One region of the Bacillus sp. N5-665 genome, then DNA from elsewhere that is predicted to be linked to it. Evidence: a T-box and tRNA genes for the amino acid it is inferred to sense, from the RefSeq annotation. Region 1 holds a T-box; the other holds one or more tRNA genes.
The links. The T-box of region 1 lies ahead of argS (arginine--tRNA ligase). A T-box ahead of a tRNA ligase gene usually reads a tRNA of that ligase, here a tRNA-Arg.

Region 1 (4,111 bases):
AGGTCAAGCAGTTGTTCGTGCTGAAAAACAACCTGATCATCTTGTAACTGTATTCGCAGGCCAAGATAAAGATGCTACTGCAAAAATGCGTGAATACTTCGGAGAAATTCCTCCATCTTCACCATCTATGGCATTATTAAAAGGAAAAGAAGTTGTTCACTTCATTCACCGCCATGAAATTGAAGGTGCAACTATGGACGAAATTATTACGAACTTAGAACAAGCTTTTGAAAAGAATTGCTAAAGAAGGGGGAGAGTAAATCTCCCTCTTTTCTTTATATAGAGGTGAAAAAATGATCGTAACAACAGCAGGAAGAACGAACAAAGAAATGACAGATTATGCAAACAAGGTAGCAGCAGAATTAAATCGTTCTTTCGTTAAACGTAATGACGTACCAGTACATAAACTGCATGAGCAGTATGAACAAGATGTACTTGTTGTAGGGAAAAACCGATTAGCTATTTATCCGAGAGGAACGGAAGAGTCGTTTTTCTTTCATCCAAACTCAGCGATGTTTCGTGTGAAAAGGTTAATGCGCGGAGAACATGATCCGTTTGTACAAGCCACGCAATTAGAGAGCGGAATGACAGTGTTAGATTGTACGCTTGGCATGGCATCAGATAGTATTGTAGCTAGTTATATTGTTGGTGAAAGCGGAAAAGTAACGGGACTTGAAGGCAATGAGTATATGGCTTATATTATGGAAAATGGTTTGAAAACATGGTCTTCATCTGTTTCTGAAATTGATGAGGCAATGCAACAAATCGATGTGAAGCAAACGGAGCATTACTCATTTTTAAAACAATGTGAAGACAATAGTTATGATGTCGTTTACCTTGATCCAATGTTCGAAGAAACTGTTATAGAATCAGATGGAATAAAAGGATTAAAACACTTCGCTTTGTATCATGATATTACTGACGAAACAATTGCGGAAGCGAAGCGTGTGGCGAGAAAGCGTGTCGTTTTGAAAGATCATTTCCGTAGTTCTAGATTTGAAAAACACAATTTTCACGTATACAAAAGAAAAAGTGCTAAGTTTCACTTTGGTGTAATTGACCCTTGCTAATTGTTTGAAAAGATGTATAATAAGCAATAATTAATTAAATATACTGTCTGTGATGAAGAGAGTAGTCTTTTTTCAAAGGAAAGCGAGCTAGGGATGGTGTGAGCCTAGTACGGAAGAAAAAGATGAAGCGCACTTCGGAGATGCTTCTTGAACGAATAGTAGAGAAAGCCGAGGCCCCCTGTCCTCGTTATAAACGGGAAAGTGGTTCTTAACGAACAACAAGGGTGGTACCACGGGTTAAAACTCGTCTCTTTTTTAGAGACGAGTTTTTTGTGTTTTAAAAATTAAGGAGGTTGTAGTATGGATTATAAAACGCAGTTTGCGGAAAGTTTATCTAATATTTTCACGAATGAATTAACGCAAAACCAAATTTTAGATTTAATCGAAACGCCGAAACAAGATGAATTCGGAGATGCGGCATTTCCATGTTTTTTACTTGCGAAACAATATAAAAAATCACCAGCTATTATCGCAAAGGAAGTTGCGGAGAAATTACATGATCCGTTCTTTACGAAAGTAGAGGCTGTTGGCCCTTATGTAAATGTATTTTTTAATCGTGAAACTGTAAGTGATACAGTATTAAAAACGATTTTAGCGGAGAAAGAAAAGTACGGTCAAAATCACTTTGGATGTGAAAAGACTGTAGTTATCGACTATTCCTCTCCGAATATCGCGAAACCTTTTTCAATGGGGCATTTACGTTCTACAATGATAGGGAATTCATTGAAACATATCGCTGAAAAATGTGGCTATGAAGTTGTAGGAATTAATTATATTGGGGACTGGGGAACACAGTTTGGAAAGTTAATTACTGCTTATAAAAAATGGGGAAATGAAGCAGTAGTGAAAGAGGATCCAATACGTGAACTATTTAAGTTATATGTTCAATTCCATGAAGAGGTAAAAGACGACGAAGAACTAGAAGAAGATGGACGCGCTTGGTTTAAGAAATTAGAAGAAGGTGATGAAGAAGCAGTTGAGCTTTGGAATTGGTTCCGTCACGAATCCTTAAAAGAATTTTCTCATATTTATGAACTGCTCGGTGTTGAATTTACTAATTTTCAAGGAGAAGCTTTTTATAATAATTTAATGGAAGATTTTATTGGGATTTTAGAGGAACATGATTTGCTTGAAGAGTCAGAAGGTGCGTTAGTCGTTAATTTAGAAGAAGAGGGAATGCCGCCTTGCTTAATTAGAAAATCAGATGGTGCGACGATTTACGCAACACGTGACTTAACGGCAGCGTTATATCGTCAAAACACATATGCATTTGATAAAGCGTTATATGTAGTTGGCCCAGAACAAAGTTTACATTTTAATCAATTTTTCACTGTATTAAAAAAGCTTGGTTACAATTGGGTTGACGGCATGGAACATGTACCGTTTGGGTTCATTTTAAAAGACGGCAAGAAAATGTCGACACGTAAAGGAAGAGTTATTTTACTTGAAGAAGTACTTGAGGAAGCAATTGACCTTGCAAAACAAAATATTGAAGAGAAAAATCCAAATTTAAAGCAGAAAGAAGAAGTAGCAAAGCAAGTCGGCGCTGGCGCAGTTATTTTCCACGATTTAAAAAATGAGCGTATGCATAATATTGAATTCTCATTAGAAAACATGCTGAAATTTGAAGGGGAAACAGGGCCGTATGTACAGTACACACATGCACGTGCGTGCTCTATTTTAAGAAAAGAAAGTGTAGAATTTGAAACGTGTACGTTTGCTTTAAAAGATGATCATAGCTGGAGCGTTGTAAAATTATTGAATAAATTCCCACAAGTAGTCGAAGCAGCCTTCAACAAAAATGAGCCATCAATCATTTCGAAATACGTATTAGATGTAGCACAATCGTTTAATAAATATTACGGAAATGTGCGTATATTGGAAGAGAGCGAAGAGAAAGACAGTAGACTGGCATTAGTGTTTGCTGTGACAGTTGTATTAAAAGAGGGATTACGTTTACTTGGGGTGGAGGCACCTAAGGAGATGTAAAACAAATAGGTATACGTATCATAGTAGATATGTATGCCTATTTATTTTTATAGAAAATGTGAAAGCAGAAGTTTTATTTTATTAAATCTAAATTTTTCTAGAATTGTTTCAAGTGTAGGAATGTCCTTATTAAATGGAGAATTGTAATGTCATATATAAAAAGGAGGCGTTAAACTTGGAAACATACGATTGGAACAGTAAACTAACATATTTAAAAAAACACGAGAGATTTATATTACAATGACGATTATGTAAGCTTTTTAGTAAATACAGTTTGGAAGATTCATAAGCCCGTACAAATTGTTGATGTCGGTTGTGGATATGGTTATTTAGGCTTAGTATTAATGCCATTACTTCCAAAAGGATCAAAGTATACAGGCATTGATAGTGGAGAAACATTACTAGCTGAAGCGAGAGAGTTGTTTCGTTTACTTCCATATGAGATAGAATTTTTTGAGGGAGATGCTACAGAAATTGAATTGAACGATACATATGATATAGCAATTTGTCATGCTTTCTTATTACATATGAGTTCGCCAAAAATGATGCTACAAAAAATGATACATTCAATTAAAAAGGGCGGAAAAATAATCTGTTTTGAACCACATTGGATATCAAATATGTCTTCATACTCTGTAGATGGAGAGAATCAATCGGAAATTATTAGGCTAGGTGCTTTGCAGAAGTTATTTGAAAGTGACATGCAGAGAAGCGGAAAAGATGGAAATATTGGCATGAAAATACCGATGTTTTTAAGTGAACTAGGCGTAAAAAATATTGAATGTAGAGTAAGTGATAAAGTGAACTTTTTAGATTCTAATATGCACCATAATGATAAACAAAGGTTGTATCATTCATTAAAAGAAGAGGGGATTGCAGAGGATCCGGGTGATAAACAGCATTTTATAGAATGTTTAATGGCTAGAGGGTTAACATATGATGAAGCTTTAGTTCAGTATGAAGCAGAACTACGATTTTTTAAAGCATTGCAATTGCATTCTTCTTTAGTATATGCTCCGAATATGAAAATTACATTTGGTGAAATAGAATGT
Region 2 (4,111 bases), 2.4 Mb from region 1:
TAATTGAAAATAAAATTGTTACACAAATGTTGAGAAATATTGAAATTCAATTTCCATCAAATTCTATTCTTGCTATTATTATTTATAAGAATATTCAAAAAGGGAGGGGATTTCATGGACGTTCTAATAAAGGGGAATGAACAAATTTCAAAACTACTTAACGAATGGTATCAAGAAATACGTTCACGTAATATAGATAATGCCCATTGTTTAAAAGAAGAAATTAATTCTATCATTCACACTAACGAAGCAGACCCAAAATTGTTACTCTACTATTACCTTTTAGATTTCGGTTATAAATATTTAGTGGATAATTTAAGTATTTCAAAAAATAGCTTTGATAAAATTGAATCTTTTAATATTCCCACAGATAACTTTTTATCTTACTACTACCATTTTTATAAGGCTATTCATTCTAACGCAATCGGTAATTATAGCCTTGCTAAAGAACATTATGATAAAGCAGAAATTTTACTTAAACACATTCCTGATGAACTTGAAAAAGCAGAATTTCATTATAACTTAGCAACATATCATTATCATATTTATCAAGCACTTTTAGCCATTAAGCATGGTACAAAAGCTAGGGACATATTTTCTAAACATGAAAGCTATGAATTAAAAACAGCCTATTGCGATAATTTATTAGGATTAGCTTGTACGCATTTAAGAGAATTTGAACTGGCTGAAGAATACTTTGTTACTGCAATGAACACATTCCAAAAGCAAAAAAATGAGAAAGCAATCTTACTAGTTCGTCATAATTTAGGCTTAATGTATGCGAGTCAAAATCTCTCTATTTCGGCAATTCGATACCTTTCAGAAGTTGTTGAAAAGAAACCTCATAATTATAAAGCTATTTTTGTTAAAGCCAAGGAACACGTCAAGCTAGGTGAAGAAGAAATTGCATCTCAACTCATTGAAAAAGGTTTAACTATCTGCAATGAATTAGGAAATCAAGAATATCAATACCGCTTTACAATTCTAAGAAAAATAAATAAAAAAGTTACTGCCGAAAAATTAGAACAAGCTATGCTAGCAGGAATGAACTACTTTAAAAACGAAAGATTATGGGAGTATGTTCAAGAATACACGGAAGCAGTAGCAGTCCAATTTCATAACGAAGGAAACTTTGAACAAGGAAGTAAATATTTCTATTTAAGTTATGAAGCTAAAAAAGAAATTTTTAAAAAGGAGGCGTTAAAGTGAAGAAAGTATTATTAGGAATGCTATTGATTACAATTGTAACGATAGGCACACATACTTCAGTTAACACTCAAACAGCTATTAATATTATACAAGGTTTAGCTGATGGTGATACAGGTTGATTTATTAAAAACATAGGACGCTTACCTATTCTTAGGACAGCGTTCTTTTTTATCTAACTTTAACTTTGAAAGGATTGAACAACGAAAATGTTTGACGGACTAACAATAGAGACAACAGGCAAATTTACACCTGCATTGACTACAATTATAGCCACCTTACTTATACCAGCTGTATTATATAGTGTTAATAAACTTGTAATAGCGGCAACAACTAAGGAAGTTGGTAAATATGAATAACGTTTAATTCTTCTAAGTATTGCGTATCTGTTACGTGTAAATAGTAGTCATTTATCGTGCGCTCACGTAAGCCTGTCGCCTTCATTTGACATACAACTATTTCGAGGACTTTCTCGATTGTTAAATTAAATTTATAACGATCCTCTGCGGATACTTTCTTTCGCTGATTGCTTTTCAATCTATCGCCAAAAACATTCGATAAGTCCTCACTAATCGTTAATGAATCACGTCTTTTTGACATAAAAAAATAAGCCCCCTAACTCGTTAGCGACCGCACATTGTACGATTCAACTTACGAATTAGAGAGCTTATATATTGCGGACTTTGACGTCACCGCAAAGGTTTCATTAGCGTCCCAGGAGAGATTCGAACTCCCGACCGTACGCTTAGAAGGCGTATGCTCTATCCGGCTGAGCTACTGGGACATGGAGCGGGTGAAGAGAATCGAACTCTCGACCAGAGCTTGGAAGGCTCTTGTTTTACCACTAAACTACACCCGCATATGTTATTTTATTTTTCTTCGTTAGCGCCGTTGCCCTATCGACAATATTTATTATATGTATAACCATACATAAAGTCAACACCTTTTTTAAAAGAGGATAATTTTTCTTATCCTCTTTTAAAAACTGCTTGTTCAACTAGTTGTCCGTCTAATGTTTCAAAACGAACTTCCATTTGATTTTCATCCATTTCTAATAAAGCAAATGTCTTTTCTACACGCTGACGTGGTAATAAAATGCTGCCTGGATTAATAAATAAAACGCCGTCGATTAATTCTGCACCTAATACGTGAGAGTGTCCGAAGCATGCAACTTGCGCCCCTACCTCTTCTGCGTGGTACGCTAATGTTTGTAATGTCATTTTCACGTTATGACGATGTCCGTGCACAACTACGAAACGAATGCCATCTACATCAGTTACAATTTCGTCTTGAAAGTTAGCATAATCACAGTTCCCTTTTACAACATGGAAACCTTGCAGCTCTTCATGAGCAGGCGTTAGCTCTGAATCACCGCAATGAATCATGACATCTACTTTTCCTTCATATTTCTCTTTCAACTGCTGTAATTCCTTCACAGAGCTATGACTATCGCTTACGATTAAAGCTTTCATCAATCTCTCTCCCTTATTCTCCTAAAAACCATTCTGGGATTTTTTCTTCTAATTTACGAAGAGCACGTCCGCGGTGGCTAATGGCATTTTTCTCATCCGAGCTTAGTTCCGCCATCGCTTTTTTATATTCTTCCACATAAAAAATCGGATCATATCCAAAGCCGTTTTCTCCGCGGCGCTGTTCTAAAATATACCCTTCGCACGTCCCGTTTACAATAACAGGCTTTTTATCACCTTCAGGGAAAGCCACTGCTAATGCACAGTAGAAGCGAGCTTTACGCTTATCAAACGCTACATCATTTAATTCTTGTAACACTTTATCAATATTCGCTTGATCATCTTTCGGCTCTCCAGCAAAACGAGCTGAATACACGCCTGGTTTTCCATTTAAAGCATCTACAATAAGACCTGAATCATCTGCGATTACGATCGCATTCAGCTGTCTACTCAGACTATCCGCTTTTAAGATCGCATTTTCTTCAAATGTTTCACCAGTTTCTTCGACTTCTTCAATATGAGGAAAATCGTGTAATGATTTTACTTCTAAATCAAATCGCTCAAATAACTCAGCAAATTCACGTACTTTCCCCATATTTTTTGTCGCTACAACAACTTGTTTCATACTTTCCACCTCTACTCTATATGAGATACGATGTCACCTAACGCTTCTTTTTGCATGTCAATCAGTTGGAAGATGCCTTGTTCCGCAGCATCAAGCAATTCATTTAACTGCGCTCTGCTAAACGTCGCTTCTTCTCCAGTTCCTTGCACTTCAACAAACTGGCCTTTTCCAGTCATAATCACGTTCATATCAACGTCTGCTTTAGAATCTTCTACATAGTTTAAATCTAAAACAACACCTTGCTCTTCAACAATTCCTACTGACGTTGCTGCTAAATAATCTTTTACTGGAATTTTAGATACTTTTTCTGCTTGTAATAACTTCTCGAACGCTAATACCATTGCTACATATGCACCTGTAATAGAAGCAGTTCTCGTTCCACCATCCGCTTGAATAACATCACAATCGATCCAAACTGTTCTTTCACCAAGTGCTTCTAGGTCAACTACCGCACGTAAAGCTCGTCCAATTAAGCGCTGGATTTCCATTGTACGTCCTGTTACTTTCCCTTTACTTGATTCCCTAATTGTACGTTGTTCTGTTGCACGTGGAATCATCGCATATTCAGCTGTTACCCAGCCCTTTCCTTCTCCACGCATAAACGGTGGGACACGCTCTTCAATTGTCGCTGAGCAAATTACCTTTGTATCCCCAACTTCAATTAATACTGACCCTTCTGGATTTTTTAAATAATTCGTATGAATATGTATATGGCGTAATTCTGTTTTCTCTCTACCATCTACTCGCATAAAAATAACCTCCTCATAACTACTTGTTAGTATAGCCAAATTTAAATGTATGATATGTATAC

Region 2: it has a tRNA-Arg gene. The T-box ahead of argS (arginine--tRNA ligase) is inferred to sense a tRNA for this amino acid. The anticodon was not compared.

What each region holds. Positions count from the first base shown of each region.
Region 1 is NZ_CP093325.1:3,405,022-3,409,132, reverse strand. Features, by position in the region: gene MNO09_RS20010 (BrxA/BrxB family bacilliredoxin) at 1-244, shown strand, start outside; gene MNO09_RS20005 (class I SAM-dependent methyltransferase) at 294-1,070, shown strand; T-box leader at 1,111-1,325, shown strand; gene argS (arginine--tRNA ligase) at 1,371-3,059, shown strand; partial or broken gene MNO09_RS19995 (class I SAM-dependent methyltransferase) at 3,235-4,111, shown strand, end outside; partial or broken gene MNO09_RS19990 (endonuclease/exonuclease/phosphatase family protein) at 4,108-4,111, shown strand, end outside.
Region 2 is NZ_CP093325.1:960,586-964,696, reverse strand. Features, by position in the region: gene MNO09_RS07410 (response regulator aspartate phosphatase) at 115-1,209, shown strand; gene MNO09_RS07405 (hypothetical protein) at 1,206-1,328, shown strand; partial or broken gene MNO09_RS07400 (hypothetical protein) at 1,549-1,806, opposite strand; tRNA gene MNO09_RS07395 (tRNA-Arg) at 1,917-1,990, opposite strand; tRNA gene MNO09_RS07390 (tRNA-Gly) at 1,992-2,065, opposite strand; gene MNO09_RS07385 (metallophosphoesterase) at 2,175-2,678, opposite strand; gene MNO09_RS07380 (XTP/dITP diphosphatase) at 2,692-3,300, opposite strand; gene rph (ribonuclease PH) at 3,312-4,049, opposite strand.